DNA from 3 places in the Arthrobacter sp. StoSoilB22 genome. Region 1 is predicted to be linked to each of the others. Evidence: riboswitches for the same ligand, from Rfam matches in the RefSeq annotation. Region 1 holds a riboswitch; each other region holds the start of a gene.

Region 1 (5,819 bases):
CGGCCCACGGTGCGGGTGCCGTTTTCGACGAGGTAGTTGAGGAGTTCGAATTCCTTGAACGTCAGGTTCAGCGATTCGCCATCCAGGTGCACTTCGCGGCGGGCGAGGTCAATCAGCACGCCGGACGGACGGGATTCCTGCTGCGGCGCCGGACGGGCAGCTTCGGTGCGCTGGCGTGCGGCAACAGTGGGGTCACCGAACGTGGAACGCACGACGTCGAGGGCTGACCCGGGTGCCCCGGCGGGGGCCACTGCGACGGCGGCATAGCTTTCCGCGCCGGTCACGAGGGACTGGGCGTAGGCCCGGATTTCCTGGGCGAGCTTGGCGATGGATGTTCCTGCAGCGGCAGCAGTTTCTTCGTCAATTCCCATGTACAGGACAAATCCGCGGGCCACGTTGTCGTTGGCGACGGGGCGGAGTTTGTCCGACTGGGCAATCACAGGAGTGGGTGCAGTCATGGGTGCCGGCTCTGCCGTGGGGACTGCGCGCAACTGGCCGTAGGAGTTGGGGTTGTAGCCCTGGGGCACATAGCCGGGGGCCTGCTGCCCGGCGCCTTGGGGAGCCGGAGAGTAGCCGGGGCGGCTGCCGAAGCCGGGGCGAAGCCCTGCGTTTGACGCTGCCTTGTTGGCGTTACGGACGGAGATGTGGACGTATCCAGATGCAACTGACATGGAGTGCTTACCTCAAAAGTGAATAGCCGTCATCGCGGCTTCGAATGCTGATTGTCCCCGCAATGAGTTTGGGGAGGGGCGCCCAACGCTGGGCTAGGGGGCGAATGCCTGAAACTTCTTGGGGTGGAAAGTTAGGCTTGCATTCGACAACAGCGGTCATCATGGCCAGCGGGTTCGCTGGGCCAGGTTGCTGCGGCTGCAGGTGCTGTTGAGTTCTTGTTCACATTGGAAGTGTGCAACGTAACAATGGCAACACGCAAGTAACAAAGCGTCGAACCGTCCACATTTTGAGACGTTGAGGTCTATTGTGCCGCAAATCACAATTCAGCCCGGCCTATAAATGAATGGCATTTCATTCGACCACAGCCGGGAATATTCGCCATTATGTGAATTTTCTTCGGTGAATCTGGCCAGAGTGCCGCGTCGGTTCCCACGAACGGGCATGCGGCGGAATCTCACGATCTGAAACAGTTGCTGTCCAATCACACTAAATGGCGGTTCAACAAATTTCCCGAAAAAATCTGCTACAAGCTGTAGAAACAGCTCTCTCGCTAGTGTTGGGTTCACAGCGTCTTCACAGGACCGGCAAAGCGCTGGCTAACCAGCAGAACGGAGAGTTGTCCCATGGCCTCCTCGCACTCCATGACCAACAACCTTCCCCAGCTCTCCCATCCGGACGGCTCCCCCATCCGCGCCCTTGTGGTGGACGATGAACCCAGCCTCGCCGAGCTCATGAGCATGGGACTTCGAATGGCGGGCTGGTCCGTGGCAGTGGCCGGGGACGGGCCCGGGGCCGTAAAACTGGCCAAGGACTTTCGCCCTGACGTGCTGGTCCTGGACGTCATGCTGCCCGGCTTCGACGGCGTGGAGGTCCTCAATCGCATCCGCACCTTCGCCCCGGAAGTTCCCGCACTGTTCCTCACCGCCAAGGACGCCGTACAGGATCGGATCGTTGGGCTCGCCGCCGGAGGGGACGACTACGTCACCAAGCCCTTCAGCATGGAAGAGGTCCTCCTACGCCTCCACCGTCTGGTCCAGCGTTCCGGGGTGGCGGCCATGGACACTGCCGAGCTTGTGGTGGGAGATCTCACGCTGAACGTGGACACCCGCGAAGTCACCCGGGCCGGCGAGGACATCCCGCTCACCGCCACCCAGTTTGAACTTTTGCGCTACCTCATGGAAAACCCCAAACGAGTGGTCAGCAAAGCCCAGATTCTGGACCGGGTGTGGGACTACGACTTCGGTGGCCAGGCCAACATCGTGGAACTGTACATCTCCTACCTACGCAAGAAGATCGAAGCCAACCATCCGCCCATGATCCACACCATCCGTGGCGCCGGGTACGTCATCAAGCCAGCGGACTAGGCGTTGAGCACACTGTCAGGAGTGGCCAAAAGCTCCCGTATTCCCGGAAATCCACAGCGCAGCTGGCTGAACCCGTCCACCTGGCACCTGCGGACACGCCTGGTCCTGGTGGCCATGGCGCTCCTGGTGGCCATCTGCGGAGCCGTGGGCATTGTCAGCTACGCGTCCATGGACATGGTCTTCAACAGGCAGCTCGATAGGCAATTGGAGCAGGCGTCCAGCCGCGCGACCGACTTCGGCAGGCCGCCGTCGAACTTTCCCACGAACCCCTCCGGAAGGCCTGACCCGCTGGAGGCGCGCGGCCAGGCCGCGGGAACGCTCAACGCGAGGATCGACGGCTCAACCGTGAGGAGTTCGGGGCTCATCGACGCCCAAGGCAACCGCGTTTCACTTTCCGCAGCCGATGAGCAGGTCCTGTTGTCGCTCCCCAAGGACAACGTGCCGGTGGATCGATCCCTGTCCAATGGTGACTACCGGCTGGTGGCAGTGGACACCTACGGTGATGTGATCGTGACGGGGCTGCCCTTGGCGGACAAGCAAAGCGCCGAGGCCTCGCTGGTGTGGACCATGGTGTTGGTTTCGTTGGGCGGATTGGTACTGATCGGCCTCGCCGGAACAGTAATCATCCGGCGGACCATGCGGCCGCTTGAGCAGCTCTCCGAGGTTGCCACCAAGGTTTCGCGCCTCCCCCTCGACGCCGGGGAGGTGGCACTTGCGGTACGCGTACCGCCGTCGACCGCTCATCCCGGAACGGAAGTTGGAAGCGTTGGCCATGCTCTGAACCAGATGCTGGAGAACGTCGCCAGTGCATTGGAAGCACGGCAGGAAAGCGAAACCAAGGTGCGTCAGTTCGTCGCTGATGCCTCACACGAACTCCGCACACCGCTCACCGCGATCCGCGGCTACACGGAGTTGCTGAGGATGACCGAGACCTTCACCGACGATGGCCGCAAGTCGCTGGCAAGGGTCCAAAGCCAATCGGAGCGCATGACCACGCTGGTTGAGGACCTGCTGCTGCTGGCGCGCTTGGACGAGGGGCAGCCCGTGAAAGTCGAGGACGTTGACCTGACCCAGTTGGTGATCGAAACCGTCAGCGATGAGAAGGTCATGGCGCCGGATCACATCTGGCACCTCCAGCTCCCCGATGAGCCTGTCACAGTCCGCGGCGATGTAACGCAATTGCACCAGGTGCTCGCCAACCTGCTGTCCAACGCGCGCAAACACACCGATCCCGGCACCACCGTGGTAACAGGCGTCATGCTCTCCGCTGATGGCAGCGCAGTGGTCACAGTGACGGACAACGGCCCGGGCATTCCGGTCGATTTCCAAGGCCGGATCTTCTCCCGTTTTGCCCGCGCTGATGCCGCGAGATCGGGTTCTGAAGGCACCTCCGGACTGGGCCTTTCCATTGTGGATTCGATTGTTGCCGCCCATGGTGGCACCGTGGAGGTGACGTCCAGGCCCGGGCGCACCGAGTTCGCGCTGCGACTTCCCACGGTAAGCACCGGAGAGAGTCAGGCAAGCCTGCAAGGCGACTCACCGGCATCGTGATCTCTGTTACCTAAATGTGACTTCTGAAGAAACCTCCTGTACCGTCGAAAGGGTGGGTTTCCCCAAGGACCCACATCCGGGATGCGCCGAGCTCTGCCACTTCCCGGAGTCCGTTCTTCTTTGAGGCAGAGACGGGGGACCCACAGTCTCCGGGCCTGGCAATGTGCCGCCCTAGGGGTGAAGCCGCAGCGTGACGCGCGGCCGGATGACCTCATCCGAACCCGACAGCTAACTCCGCAGGCGCTGAGAGGTCACACAACATGTCTGAATTTAACGATCAGACGCGCCCTTCTGCGCGTCACCGCGACGAACACAACGCACCGCTCACCAAGTCGCAGTCCGTCCTCAAGAACGCTGCCCGCCAGGGTAAGTCCGGCCACCGCATGTCAGTCGTAGCCGGCGTTGTAGCAGCCGCACTGGGTGTTGCATCGCTCGGAACCGCCGCAAACGCCGCGTTGACTCTCCCTGAGGCGAGCCGCGTTGCCGGGACCCAGGCTGCTGCCCAGGTCAGCGCCAACAAGTCAGCTGATATCTCCGCTTCCTTGGATGCTGCCGCCGCCAAGGGCGCAGCTGACCGGGCTGCCGCGGACAAGGCAGCTGCTGAGAAGGCCGCTGCCGACAAGGCTGCCGCTGACCAGGCCGCTGCTGAGAAGGCTGCCGCTGACGCTGCAGCCAAGCAAGCCGCCGACGCCGCTGCCGCCCAAGCCGCAGCTGAGAAGGCTGCCGCTGACGCTGCAGCCAAGCAAGCCGCCGACGCCGCTGCTGCCGCCGCCGCTGCGGAAGCTGCAGCTGCCGCAGCCGCCCCGAAAGCCGTGGACGACCCCGCCGCTGCCAAGGCCTACGCCGCCAGCATCCTGGGCAACTACGGCTGGAGCGCAGCTGAGATGACCGCACTGAACACCCTGTGGGAGAAGGAATCCAACTGGAGGACAACTGCCACCAACGCTTCCAGCGGCGCGTATGGCATTGTCCAGTCCCTCCCGGCCGGCAAGATGGCCTCCGCTGGTGCTGACTGGCAGACCAACTACCAGACCCAGATCAAGTGGGGCCTGAACTACATCAAGGAGCGCTACGGATCCCCGTCCGCCGCTCTGGGCTTCCACTTGGCCAACAACTGGTACTAAGCCAGACCGCTTCATTGCCGCGCCCGTTCCCGCCGTCCGCCCCAGTACCCACTGGAGCGGATGGCGGGAACGGATGCGGCTTTTGCTGTTTTACAGGCGCCACCCGTGGTTCACAGGCGCCACCCGTGGTTCACAGGCGCTGCCCATGGTTCACAGCGCGGTCACAGCCTCCGCCTAAAGCCCACATAATCGGCCGTCGCATGCTGGATATATGACGCTCACAGCTCCCCGGCCAGCACTGCATCGGACGGTGCAAGGCACTCCCGCCAGCACACCCGCGCTGGCTCCCGTCCTGGACATCGCCATACCCGTGTTCAACGAGGAAGTCCGCCTGGAAGAAAACCTTCGCAGGCTGCACGGGCACCTTGCAGACACTCTTCCGCACACCTTCCGGATCACTGTGGTGGACAACGCCAGCACGGACGGCACCCTGCGGATCGCCGAACGCCTGGCGAGGGAATTCCCCGAGCTTATGGTGGTCCGTCTTGATCGAAGGGGCCGCGGAAACTCCCTCCGTAAGATCTGGTTGTCCTCCGCGTCACCGCTGCTTGCCTATATAGACCTGGACCTGTCCTTCGACCTTTCGGCCGTGGCTCCTCTTCTGGCCCCGCTGATGTCGGGCCACTCAGACCTCGCTGTCGGCACGCGTCTGGCAAAGGCTTCGCACGGGACATTTAGCCACCACCGTGACGTCATTGCACGCGCCTACAATTTTCTGTTGCGCGTCCTGACGGGAGCGCGCTTCTCCGATGCTGAGTGCGGGTTCAAAGCCATTCGTGCCGACGTCGCCCGCCAGCTGCTCCCCTACACCCGCGATGAAGCATGGTTTTTCGACACCGAACTGCTGATCATCGCTGACCGCTCCGCTCTGCGCATTCATGAGGTGCCGGTGGACTGGAGCGACAATCCCGACTCAAGTGTCGACGTCGTACGTACCCTTTTGACCGACCTCAAAGGGTTGGCGGGGCTGACCCGCAAACTGCGCCGCGGGACAATTCCCATCGCCGGGCTTCGCGCCGAACTGGGCCGGGGCCCTCACCGGCACTGAACTTTCCGAAGAGCGCTACGCCTCCGGTTCAGCCTCCACCGCGCCCCGTACGGCCGCGAT
Region 2 (5,819 bases), 250 kb from region 1:
GCTCGCCGCCGCCTGAGCCGGGCTCATCCGGCCCCACCACAACCACCGCCGAAGCACCCCGGGCAGCCTGAAGTGCGAGCGAAAGGAGGGTGTCGCCGTCGTACTTCAACCATGGCTTGGACACGCCACCGAGGCGGGTGGCCCTGCCACCCGCCAAAATAAGGGCGTTGAACTCCATCCGCCCAGACTACCCGGGCGGCCGGAGGTCAGCAGAAATCGATCAGGCAGCGGATTCCGGCAAAAGGAACGGGTCCCAGTCCGGCGCAGGTTTCTCGAGTTCTTTGATCTGCCACATGGTTCCCTGGGGCACCCCGGGTTTGAAACGGAGCTTCCAACCCATTTCACCCAGTGTGTGGTCGCTTTTGGCGTTGTTGCATTTCAAGCACGCCGCAACCAGGTTTTCCCAGGAATCCGCGCCGCCCCTGGATTTGGGGTGGACGTGGTCTATGGTGTGGGCTGTTTTGCCGCAATAGGCGCACCGGTGACCGTCGCGGCGAAGCACCCCGCGGCGGCTCACGGCGGTGACCTTGTTGTACTTGGGACGTATGTAGCGGTTAAGGAGAATCACGGACGGGCGTCCAAGAATTTCCTGTGGCCCGACGACAGGCTCGTCGCCTTCGGCCACTACGCTAGCTTTCCCAGTGAGCACAAGGACCAGCGCCCGGCGGAATGTGATTACCGCCAGCGGTTCATATCCAGCATTCAGAACGAGTGTGCGCATGCACGTACCTCTTCACGGCCGCACCCGTCAGGGGCACGAGGGCCGGCTGCCCTCTGCATGTACGGGCTGTGGATCGACAACATAAGGGTAAGCACTTATATGCCGTATCAACGAATTTTTCTGTCGTTTCGCTCACAGTGTCGGCAAGAGTTCATGCGCGGTTAAAGCAGAACACCCCGCCGGCCGGAGCCTGCGGGGTGTTCTGAAGAAAGTGAATCAGCCGTTGACGCGGATGAAAACCGGGCCGGAACCGACGTTGACGCTGAACAGTGCCGTGGTGGATCCGTTCCATCCACCGTGAACTGCCTGGCCGTTGCCCACGTATACAGCGATGTGCGCCTGTCCGGCCAAACCACCGTTTGCGTAGTAGGCGAGGTCGCCGGGCTGGGCTTCTGCTGCACTGACCGTGCGGCCCAAGGAGAGGTAACCTGCAGGCCAGTCGTGGAAGTTGATTCCCACGGCTGCAAGGGAGTTGGTGACCAGCATGGTGCAGTCCTGGGTGACGCCGAGCTGGGCGTAAGCAGCTGCAGCGATGGCTGCGCCGAGTCCGCTGGAAGCCGCCGGAGCTGCTGGAGCGGGGGTTGAGTTGCTGACGGCCACGGTGGCGTTGGCTGCAGGAGCGGCCTTGGCGGCAACCGCAGGTGCTTCCGTGGCTTCAACCTTTGCTTCAACCTTGGTCGGCGCTTCTTCCACCACAACGGGAGCCGGAGCTTCCACCGTGGTAACCACGGGACGCTCGTAAGAGATAGCCACAGTGGAGTCGGCCGCGATGGTGGCCTGCACTACGGACTGGATGTCCAATGTGGACGTGGAGGTCGACTCACGATCAACGTTGGTCTCGGCTGCGTTGGCCGCGATGCCGCTGGTCAGGACCAGGCCTGAAGCTGCGGCGATCACTGCTGCCTGGCGGCCAACGCCACCGGCGTTGGAGCTGACAGCCTTGGCAATGACGGCAAGCGAGCTGGTCTTGGGGGCCTCAGCGCGGTGCCGTGCAAGCTTGTTTGCACTGGTCATGATTTTCTCTTTTCGTATCCGAGCGCCGTTGGGGTGCACACGGGTAGCGGGTAGGACCGGCATTGCGGGCATGCCGGCCCACCCCGAACCGGGTTGTTTCTAGCGGAGGGTGTAGAACGAGGAGGTGCCGGTGGACGCTACGGAGTGCAGCAGCGTTCCCTGGCCGGGGTTCAAAGCGCTGATCATCATGCCATTGCCGACGTAGATGCCCACATGGGCTCCGCCGTTCTGCATGACGAGGTCGCCGGGAGAAGGAGTGCTGGTGGGCGTCATAGCCGTCCAGGCGTTAACGCGCGGGATGCTGATGCCTGCCTGGGCGTAGACCCACTGGGTGAAGCCGGAGCAGTCCCAGCCGTTAGGTGTTGTTCCGCCCCAAACGTAGGGGGAGCCGATGCCGGTGTAGGCGATAGCAGCAAGGCCGGAAGCAGCTGCGCTGGCAGCCGGGTCCTTGGCCTCGGAGGACTTCGCCGTCACGGCTTCAGGGGCTTCGTCCGTGGTGGCCGTTGCTCGTTCGGTAACCTGCGCTGCGCGCTGGACTACTTTGGGGGCTTCCTTGGTGGCCACGGTGGGGCTCTCGAAGGAAACGGTGGCTGTTGGCTCTGCGGTAACCACTGCCGTTACAACCAGCTGCTGGGTGCTGGAGGCTTCAGTCTTGGAAACATCGGCGTCGGCTGCCTGTGCGGGCAATCCGACGGTGAGGACGAGGCCTGAGGCTGCAGCCAGAACGATGGCCTGACGGCTCATGGTTCCGGCGTTGGTGGATACAGCCTTGGAAAGCGTGTTCAACGGGTTCGTGCGAACCGTTTGGGCGCGATGGCGCGCAGGGGTAGTGCGTGATGACACGTAGGTAGCCTCTCCCAATGCCTGCGAGGTGAGCTGTCGGATTCGGATGGGAGTCATCCGGCCGCGCCGCTTCCAAGGAAGTTTTGCGACTTAACCCCAAGGCCTTCTCACGAAGACCAGAAGTGGTTCCCCCGCCCCTGCCAGACGATTTATGCGAACGGACCTTGAGAGGTGGCAGAGCTAGGCAATCCACTCAAGTGCACCGGCCCCCTAAAAAGCCGATGCGCTCTGTACGCTACAACAGTTGAACGCAAATGTCACATTCAGGTCACGGGATGTCCCGCACATGCGAGAGGCGACCATCAGATTGGTTAGAGCCAGCCCATGGGGTCTACTACTTCACCGTTGACCTGAACCTCGAAGTGGAGGTGGCAGCCGGTTGAAGCGCCCGTGGTGCCGCTCAGCGCGACGGTATCGCCACGGTTGACGGTTTGTCCCACCTGGACGGTGAAGGACGACAGGTGGTTGTACGTGGTCTCGAGGCCGTTGCCGTGGTCGATAACCACACGGTTGCCTCCGCCATATTCGTGCCATCCGGCGAAAGTGACCTTGCCGGTTGCTGCTGCGTGGACAGCGGTGCCGCACTGGGCAACGAAGTCCTGGCCCCGGTGGAAGTCGCCGGCGCCGCCCGTGAGGGGGCTGACACGGTAGCCGAAGGGCGATGCCGTGGTAAGTGTGTCAAGGGGGCTGGCCATGGTGCCAACGGATGACGCGCGCTGGATGCTTCCGGCCGACTGGGCGCTGAGCAGTTGCTTCAACTTCCCATCGGGGTCAGCGGCAGTGGCGACTGCGGCTCGGCTGAAGTCGATCTTTGCCGACGCTGCCGCGGAAACCTCGGGCTGGCTGCCCGCGGGGGCTGCGACGGCGAGGGCGGACTCGGTCTGGCCCGATTCCGAGGTGGCCATGACCGGGCTGGTGGCCGGCAGGCCGACAGTCAGGGCAAGCCCGGTGGCGGCAAGCGCAACACCGGCCTTCTGCCCGACGCCGCTGGCAGCGGCGAAGTCGGCAACCTGGCGCAGGGGGCTCTTACGGCGGCGCACTTGACGCTCGGTGGCGCGGGGCCGGATCTCCGTGACGACGGTGGCTGGCCGCAGCTCAGCAGCGGGGCCGGACGCGCGGCGGCGACCCCTGACGTTCTGCGATGTCAAACTCTGTTCCTCTCTCAAAAGCCTGCGAAGTTAGCTGTCGGATTCGGGTCAGAGAGTACAAAGACCCGGTCCGCGCGAGGCGCTCACGGCACACAGGTATCCCAAGAGGGACTTGTATACGTGGGCACTTCTGCTGCGGACTTCACCCCAAGGCTGCTTCTTTAGACAGCCGCTTGTGGTTCCCCCGCCTCTGCCAGTGGTGGGTGACACACCTGGTCCGCTGGCAGAGCTCGGCTCCGGATCAGGTAACGCTTTGGTATCAGCGCTAGTAAATAACTATAGGGGATTAAGGCCTTCGGTAATAAATTCGTTATCAACAGGAACGCACTCAGCGCGGAAGGCCTTTATCATCTTTTTCGGAAAACCGCAGGTCACGCGCGCTAAAAAGTGACAGAAGTGAGGTTTGACACGGCGCTGCCGGCGACACTCAGTTGAGGGATACGAAGACGTGCGCAGCCACCTCGGGCGGCAGCTCCAAAGCGCCTTCGATGCCCGGAACACGGACGGAGATGTACTCGCCGACGCGCTCCAGCGAGACACTTGCGCCGGGACGGATTCCGCCTTCGTCCAATTGGGTCAGGAGCTCCGGCTCAACCTGGATGGGCTCCGCGAGGCGGCTGACCACCACGCGGGTAGCGGCGGCATATCCGTCCATTGCCTGGAGCAGGTTGACATCCAGCCGAGGGAAGGGCTGGCTGGCAAGGCCGCCAAGCGCTTCAAGTCCGGGGATGGGGTTGCCGTAGGGAGACTCCGTGGGGTGTTCCAAGAGCTCGTAGAGCCGACGCTCCACACGCTCGCTCATGACGTGCTCCCAGCGGCACGCTTCATCATGGACGTAGGCCCAATCAAGCCCAATGACGTCGGCCAGCAGGCGCTCCGCGAGGCGGTGCTTGCGCATGACTTCGGTGGCGCGCTTCCGGCCCGCTTCCGTCAGTTCCAGGTGGCGGTCGTTGGACACAATCACCAGGCCATCGCGCTCCATGCGTCCAATGGTCTGGGAAACAGTGGGGCCGGAGTGCCGCAGGCGCTCGGCGATGCGGGCCCGCAGGGCCACAATGTTTTCTTCTTCAAGCTCCAAAATGGTCCGAAGATACATCTCAGTGGTATCGATCAGATCCGTCATCCAGCTCAGCTCTCCTCGAACGCAGTTCCTTGCGTAATCTCCACCGTACCGCGTCCCTGGCAAGGGCGGACGGTGTGCACCGCCGCCCCCTGAACGCCAACCCCCAGCCTAGCTTATTTGGAATTACTCTGGATAATTCCGGTCGCATTCGGTGGGACCGCATTCCACGTGGCGGACTATGACGGTGGCAGGTTCCTGAGGCCGGGCCGTGTCAGGCAGAATTGGGGTGTCGAAGGGGCAGTTGATGCCCCATGCCACCTCCCATCTCTAGCCGACACCCATTGGAGCGCCACGTGAGCGACAACAGCATCACCATTCCCGCCGACCTTCTGCCCAAGGACGGACGCTTCGGCGCTGGACCGTCCAAGGTTCGCCCGGAACAGATCGAGGCGTTGTCTGCAGCATCGTCCACCATCCTGGGTACCTCCCACCGCCAGGCTCCGGTCAAGAACCTGGTGGGTTCGGTCCGTGAAGGACTCAGCCAGTTCTTCCGCGCTCCGGAAGGTTACGAGGTTGTCCTCGGCGTAGGCGGCTCAACGGCGTTCTGGGATGTGGCGGCGTTTGGCCTGGTGGAGAAGAAGGCACAGCACTTGTCCTTCGGTGAGTTCGGTTCCAAGTTCGCTGCCGCCACCAACAAGGCACCCTTCCTTGATGCTTCTTCCATCATCAAGGCCGAACCCGGAACCCGCCCGGTGGCACAGGCCGAAGCCGGCGTTGACGTCTACGCTTGGCCCCAGAATGAAACGTCAACGGGCGTGGCTGCGCCCGTCAAACGCGTCCAGGGTGCTGATGAAGGCTCCCTCGTCCTGGTGGATGCCACCTCGGCGGCCGGCGGGCTGGACGTTGACGTTGCCGAATCGGACGTCTACTACTTCGCCCCGCAAAAGAACTTCGCCTCCGACGGCGGCCTCTGGCTGGGCCTCTTCTCCCCCGCAGCCCTGGAGCGTGCTGCACGCATCAAGGCCAGCGA
Region 3 (5,819 bases), 1.2 Mb from region 1:
GAGGTGGAGGTAGGTGAAGAGGATGAGGCCCTTGCGGAAGCGGTGGTACTCGGCCGCGATGGGTTCTTTGACCTTCATGACCATGTCCGCGCGGGCCCAGACGTCGTCGGCTTCGTTGACGATTTCTGCGCCGGCGATCGAGTATTCCTCGTCGGTGATGCCCGAGCCGAGGCCTGCGCCGCGTTCAACCAGAACGGAGTGTCCGTGGGTGCGGAACTCGTGGACGCCGGCAGCCGTGATGGCTACGCGGAACTCGTTGTTCTTGATTTCTTTGGGGACACCGATGATCATCTGTGGGCTCCATCGTTAGCGGCCTCTTCGGCCGAAAAATGTGTTGCGGGCTGTGATTCCAGAATAAATCCGGCTGTGAGGCAGGCGACATGGAGCAAGAACTGCCCGCACAGGAAAACCCTGTGGATACAAGGATCCTAGCCGGGCAAGTTCGACATTTGTCGAGCACTGAAGCGTCAAGTGTCGCCTGCTGTTGGTACGCTTTTCCGATGCAGCAGGACGTGGAACAGATCGTTGAACGGGTGGCTTTGAAGCTGGGCCGCGGGCTCTCCCTGGAAGACCTCGACGGCGTTCTCCTCGCCTACAGCTCCAACCAGTCCCACGCCGACCGCGTCCGCGTGAACTTCCTCCTGAGCAAGCGGGTACCCAGCGACGTCAGCGCATGGCAGCTCGCTCACGGCATTGCTACGGCGGTGCGACCCGTGGTGGTTCCAGCCAACGACGAACTGGGCATGTTGGGCCGCGTCTGTGTCCCCTTGCTGGTGCGCGGTTTCCGCGTGGGGTACTTGTGGGTGCAGCTTGACCTTGAAGAACAGAGCGCGACGGCGATACTCGCCGAACTGCCAGGCGTGCGGGACGAGCTGGACCTGCTGGCGGGCTTGCTCCTTGATTCCAACACGGCTGAATCGGAGTTCCGGCGACGGCGTGAACAGGAGTTTCTGTCAGCCTGCGGCGGCGAATCCAACGCTGTGGCCGCCGTCGCGGGTTGGAAGGAAATCCAGGGCCGCGGTCCGTGGCAGCTGGTGACTATCCTCGACCCCTATGGTGCGAGGTCCGACGTCGATCCCATTGCAGCTACCCTGACGCATCGATCTGCCGCGCTGCAGTCCACCATTGGCGTGAACGCCGCGTTGTTCAGCGCCGGAACGGAGACGCATTCCGTTGTGTTGTTCCGCGAGTCGGGCGGCCGGGCGGACCATGCCCAGGTTTTGGTGCACTATCAACTGGAGCTCGCCAAACGCGCAGGCCGCAAAGTGGACAGGGTAATCTTGGGGATCAGCGAACCATTCCAAGTTATCCGGCAGCTGTCCGGTGCGTACCGGCAAGCGAAGGTTGCTGCCCAAGCGGCCGCAGTAGACCTCCCTTTGGGTGAGCTCGTGGACAGCCGAACTGTTGGCGTGTACCAGCTGTTCGATCGTTTGGTAGCACCGGGCGGTTGGGATGACACGGGATCTGTGCATTTCAGGGCACTCGAGGACCACGACAAAAACGGCGAACTCCTGCCCGTCCTTGAATTGCTCTATGACAATGACGGCTCGGTTCAGGACGTCGCCGCCAAACTTCATCTCCACAGGAGCAGCATCTACAACAGGCTCGGCCGGATCCGCCAGCTCATCGGTGCTGATCCGTTGAGTGGCGCGATCCGGCTCGAGTTACATGCGGCCCTGAAGGCCAGGCGTTGGGCAGTACGGCCACGGATCTGAGCCTGCTTCCCCTTGTAAGTACGAAGTATGCGGTGTTGCCTTACGAGCGCCGCAAACGCTGGCAGCTCCAGCGCCCCATCCGCCGACGGAACGTGGCAGTCCGGCTGCTGCTGCAGTACCGGCTATGCCACCCCGCATGGGTGGACGTACGCGGCAGGCGGGTGCTCAACCGAATACCTTCTGTGCGGCATCGAGGATGTCCTGAAGTGCCGATTCACTGGGCTGCGGTGCTGAGGCAGCGGTCGGCTTGCCCGGTTTCGGCTTGGACGTCGGCGTTGCAGTATCCGTCGGCGTTGGAGTCGGTGTGGGAGTCGCAGTTCCTGTGGGAGTCGGGGTCGGTGTGGGAGTGCCCGTTGGCGTCGGCGCAGGCGGTGTAGTGATGGTGTCCGAGGGCGGCACATCGCTCGGCGCGGGGGCCGGCTGGGTGGGTGCCGGGCTGGTGGCGCCAGGAACTGCCGGGACTGCGGACGAGCCCGCTGACGGAACCCATACCGGGTCCGCGAGCGAAACCTGTGGGGTGGGAGTCGACGACGGCGACACCGCCCCGGGTGCCTCCGCGATCGTCGCGGGCTGGCCGGCCTCGGAGGAAGCCGTTGCCCCTGATGCTGTGGATGGCGTGGAGGCCGAAGGTGATGACGCCGTGGTGTAGGAAGCCTTGGGCCCGGGCGATGCCGAACCCGAGGTGCGGCCTTCGCCCCCGCCGGCTTCCTGCGACGGGGTTTCCTGGCCGAAGAACGGAAGTTCAAGGGCCGGCCCCAAAGCGCCGGCTGTCAGCACGAGGCCAAGGGCCCCCGCCACCACGGCCATGCGCTGGCTCATGTGTTTGACCGAAGCCGCCTTGCGCAGGGCGGCCTGTGGTTCGCGGCCGAACGGCTCACGGCCGAACGAGGATGTGGCGCCAAAACCGGACTTGGTGGTGGGCGCAGCGGCCGGCTTTCGAACGTCCCGGCGGCTTGCCAAGGATGCTGAGGCTGTAGCGGCTGCGGCCACCTGAGCCGGAGACTTGCCGCGCGGGGACTCAGCGTCCTTGCGCGGGGACTCCGTGGGTTCCGGCGTGCGCGCGGACTCATCGCGGGCAGTGACTACGGGAATGGCCGCAGTTGCGGGTTCCGGCGTTGCAGGCTGCACTACTGGAATAGCCGTGGTGGCGGGTTCCTGGCTGGCCGGCGGAACGATGGGGATGGCTGCGGTAGGAGGTCCCGGTGTGGTGGACTTCGGAGCTGCCGCCGATTCCTCGGGCGCGAGTACGGCCCGGGCAGCACGCTCGCGCTCGGCTGCGCGGATTTCCGCACGCGTGGTGGGTTTCACCGCGGCGGGCATGGCCGCCGTGGCGGGTTCCGGCGTCGTGCTTGACGTTCCGCTGACGGCGGCGGAATCTGCCGGCGCGTTGTCAAGGAATCCGCTGGGTTGGGCCCGACGGCGTCCGGTTGGCTTGGTGCGCTCGCCTTCAGTCTGGGCGCGGCGCGGCTGATCCATGGTTGGGGACATGGTGGTTGCCTCTCAACGCCTTCGAGGTTAGCTGTCGGGTTCGGACGAGGCCGTCCGGCCGCGCAAGGCGGCTTCACCCCAAGGGCTTGTGGGTAACAAGCCCGGGAACCTGGGTCCCCCGTCTCTGCCGCGGGTCTGGCGGATCCCGGATTGCGGCAGAGCTCGGCGTCAATCCGGAAGCGGCCCAGCGGAGATATGGGTCGCCCTACGACGGTACATGAGCCGGAAAGTAAAGTCACATTAATGTAACGGGCGGTAGTTCAGCCTAAGCGGTAGGCTTCTGGCGCTTAGGCTTCGGGGCCGGTGCTGGGCGGCACTCGCTGGGCCGCTCGACCAAGATATCCCTGGCCAACACTAGCTTCGGCGCGCACCGGCGGGTAGACATTGTCTATGGACCTGCCTGTGATGCCACCCGTCTCGCCCATGCTCGCCAAATCCGTTCCGACCATCCCCGATGTTGGGCACTACGAGCCCAAATGGGACGGCTTCCGGACCATCGTCTTCAAGGACGGCGACGAGATCGTCCTGGGCAGCCGCAACGAGAAGCCCATGACCCGCTACTTCCCGGAGCTGGTGGATGCCCTCAGGAAGAACCTGCCGGACAAATGCGTGATTGACGGCGAAATCGTCCTGATCGAGGGTGGCCGGCTCGAATTCGAGGTGCTCCAGCAGCGGATCCACCCCGCCGACAGCCGCGTCCGTATGCTCGCAGAGAAGACCCCGGCGTCCATGATTGCGTTCGACATCCTCGCGCTGGGCGATCAGAACCTCATGGACAAGCCGTTCTCCGAGCGCCGGGCCATTTTGGAACGTGCGCTCGCCGAGGCCGAGCCGCCTGTGTATGTGACTCCTGCGGTGACTGATCTGGAACGGGCGCGGGAGTGGTTCGTACAACTGGAGGGCGCGGGCCTGGATGGTGTGCTGTCCAAACCACTGGATGGGGCGTACCTCCCGAACAAGCGGGTGATGTTCAAGACCAAACACGAGCGCACGGCCGATTGTGTGGTGGCTGGGTTCCGCTGGCACAAGACCGCGAAAGTAGTGGGCTCCATGCTGCTTGGCCTGCACGACGACACCGGCCGGCTACATCACGTGGGAGTGGTGGCATCGTTTCCCATGGCCAAGCGCGAGGCCCTGGTGGCTGAGCTTGAGCCGTATCAGATTGAACTCGACCAGCACCCGTGGGGCGAATGGGCCAAGCAGGACGAGGCTGCCGGGGGTTCACGCATGCCGGGCGCCCAAAGCCGCTGGAGCGGGGGCAAGGACTTCTCCTTCGTGCCCCTGCGCCCCGAGCTCGTGATCGAAGTGAAGTACGACTACATGGAGGGGGACAGGTTCCGGCACACCACGCAGTTCCGCAGGTGGCGGCCGGACAGGACCCCCGGGAGCTGCACGTACGCGCAGCTGGAAGAGCCCGCTGAGTACGATCTCGGGGAGATCCTGAAGCTACCGAACACCTAGGGCGTTGCCAACCCGCTGTTACGTCGCTGGCCAGCAACGAAACAGCGGGTTAGCAACGTAACAGCGAGGCTTGCAGCGTAGTTACTCGTGGTGGCCTTGGTCGCTGCTCATGCTGCCTTCGGCCGGCGGGGTTTCTCCCGGAGGAACTCCACCGCCGGGCTCCAACCCTGTGACGTTGCCGTCCAGGGGGTCCGGGTTGGCGGAGGCTGCGGGATCCTCGTCCTCGTCCTGGCGCATATCGGGATCTTCGTGGATGCTGTCGGCATCGGAGGTCGTGTCATAGGATCCTGTGGCGAAGGGTCCTGTGGCGCCGGTGGTGCCGAAGCCCTGTGTCTCTTCAGTTGAGTCTTTGTCAGTCACGATCAGCCCTTTCGTAAGCAAACTTACTAATGCGCTTGCTCCGTCAGCCTAGCCGGGACGCGGCTACCCGACAAGCGGCACCCAGTCCAGGTGCCGGCGTCGTGCGTCAGTGTTTAGCGGTGCGGAGTGGTAGCGGTGACGAAGCTCCGGATGGCATCCGCCACAGCCTTGGGACGCATGTGCTGCGCCACGTGCCCGACGCCCGGAATCTCTACCAAGCGACCCTGTACCACTGTCCTGGACAACCGCAGTGACCAATCCGGGCCCGCCACCTGGTCGCGGCTACCGCGCAGGACCAGCAACGGTACCTGGATGCCGGCCAGCCTTTTCTCCGTGGGGTATTTCATCATCACCGGCAGCTCGGTGAGGTACCAGCGCGGGCCGCAGCGGAAGTAGTCGGACATGACGATCGCGTTGGACGTGGGACTCTCGCGGAGTATTCCGTCGAGGGTCAGGGCCAGCGACTGCCGCCACACATTTTTATGCCGTGAATCCACCACGGGACCCATCAGTACTAACTGCTTGACCTGCTCGGGGGCGCGCAGGGCCGCCTCGATGGCAAATTGCGTACCCATCGAATGCCCCACCAACACGTAGGAGTCGATGCCACACGACGCGAGTGTATCGGCAATGAACGCGCCGTAGTCCTCCACTGAGAGCTGGCGACCGGGCTTGGGCGTCCCGCCAAAACCGGGCAGGTCCAGCGAGTACGTCGGTGCGCTCGCCGCGAGAACAGCATGCAACCGCGCCAGGTATCTATGCGACACCCCGATCCCGTGAATCAAGATGTACGCG

The links. A riboswitch is a leader RNA that binds a small molecule or an ion and turns the genes downstream of it on or off. The one in region 1 is predicted to bind cyclic di-AMP.
Region 2: it holds a riboswitch for cyclic di-AMP, as region 1 does, so the genes downstream of both, LDN70_RS05235 (M23 family metallopeptidase) here and LDN70_RS03900 (aggregation-promoting factor C-terminal-like domain-containing protein) in region 1, are expected to answer to the same signal.
Region 3: it holds a riboswitch for cyclic di-AMP, as region 1 does, so the genes downstream of both, LDN70_RS19495 (hypothetical protein) here and LDN70_RS03900 (aggregation-promoting factor C-terminal-like domain-containing protein) in region 1, are expected to answer to the same signal.

What each region holds. Positions count from the first base shown of each region.
Region 1 is NZ_AP024652.1:813,346-819,164, reverse strand. It holds gene LDN70_RS03915 (winged helix-turn-helix domain-containing protein) at 1-671, opposite strand, end outside; gene LDN70_RS03910 (response regulator transcription factor) at 1,296-2,036, shown strand; gene LDN70_RS03905 (sensor histidine kinase) at 2,040-3,587, shown strand; cyclic di-AMP (ydaO/yuaA leader) riboswitch at 3,686-3,842, shown strand; gene LDN70_RS03900 (aggregation-promoting factor C-terminal-like domain-containing protein) at 3,848-4,711, shown strand; gene LDN70_RS03895 (glycosyltransferase) at 4,923-5,759, shown strand; gene LDN70_RS03890 (pyridoxal phosphate-dependent decarboxylase family protein) at 5,775-5,819, opposite strand, start outside.
Region 2 is NZ_AP024652.1:1,066,077-1,071,895, reverse strand. It holds gene LDN70_RS05255 (DUF6457 domain-containing protein) at 1-178, opposite strand, end outside; gene LDN70_RS05250 (HNH endonuclease) at 221-721, opposite strand; gene LDN70_RS05245 (NlpC/P60 family protein) at 938-1,735, opposite strand; gene LDN70_RS05240 (C40 family peptidase) at 1,835-2,578, opposite strand; cyclic di-AMP (ydaO/yuaA leader) riboswitch at 2,583-2,744, opposite strand; gene LDN70_RS05235 (M23 family metallopeptidase) at 2,890-3,726, opposite strand; cyclic di-AMP (ydaO/yuaA leader) riboswitch at 3,731-3,942, opposite strand; gene LDN70_RS05230 (iron-dependent transcriptional repressor DtxR) at 4,154-4,849, opposite strand; gene serC (phosphoserine transaminase) at 5,143-5,819, shown strand, end outside.
Region 3 is NZ_AP024652.1:4,209,863-4,215,681, reverse strand. It holds gene ald (alanine dehydrogenase) at 1-291, opposite strand, end outside; gene LDN70_RS19500 (PucR family transcriptional regulator) at 501-1,715, shown strand; gene LDN70_RS19495 (hypothetical protein) at 1,881-3,203, opposite strand; cyclic di-AMP (ydaO/yuaA leader) riboswitch at 3,206-3,354, opposite strand; gene LDN70_RS19490 (ATP-dependent DNA ligase) at 3,594-4,664, shown strand; gene LDN70_RS19485 (DUF6480 family protein) at 4,746-5,024, opposite strand; gene LDN70_RS19480 (alpha/beta fold hydrolase) at 5,138-5,819, opposite strand, start outside.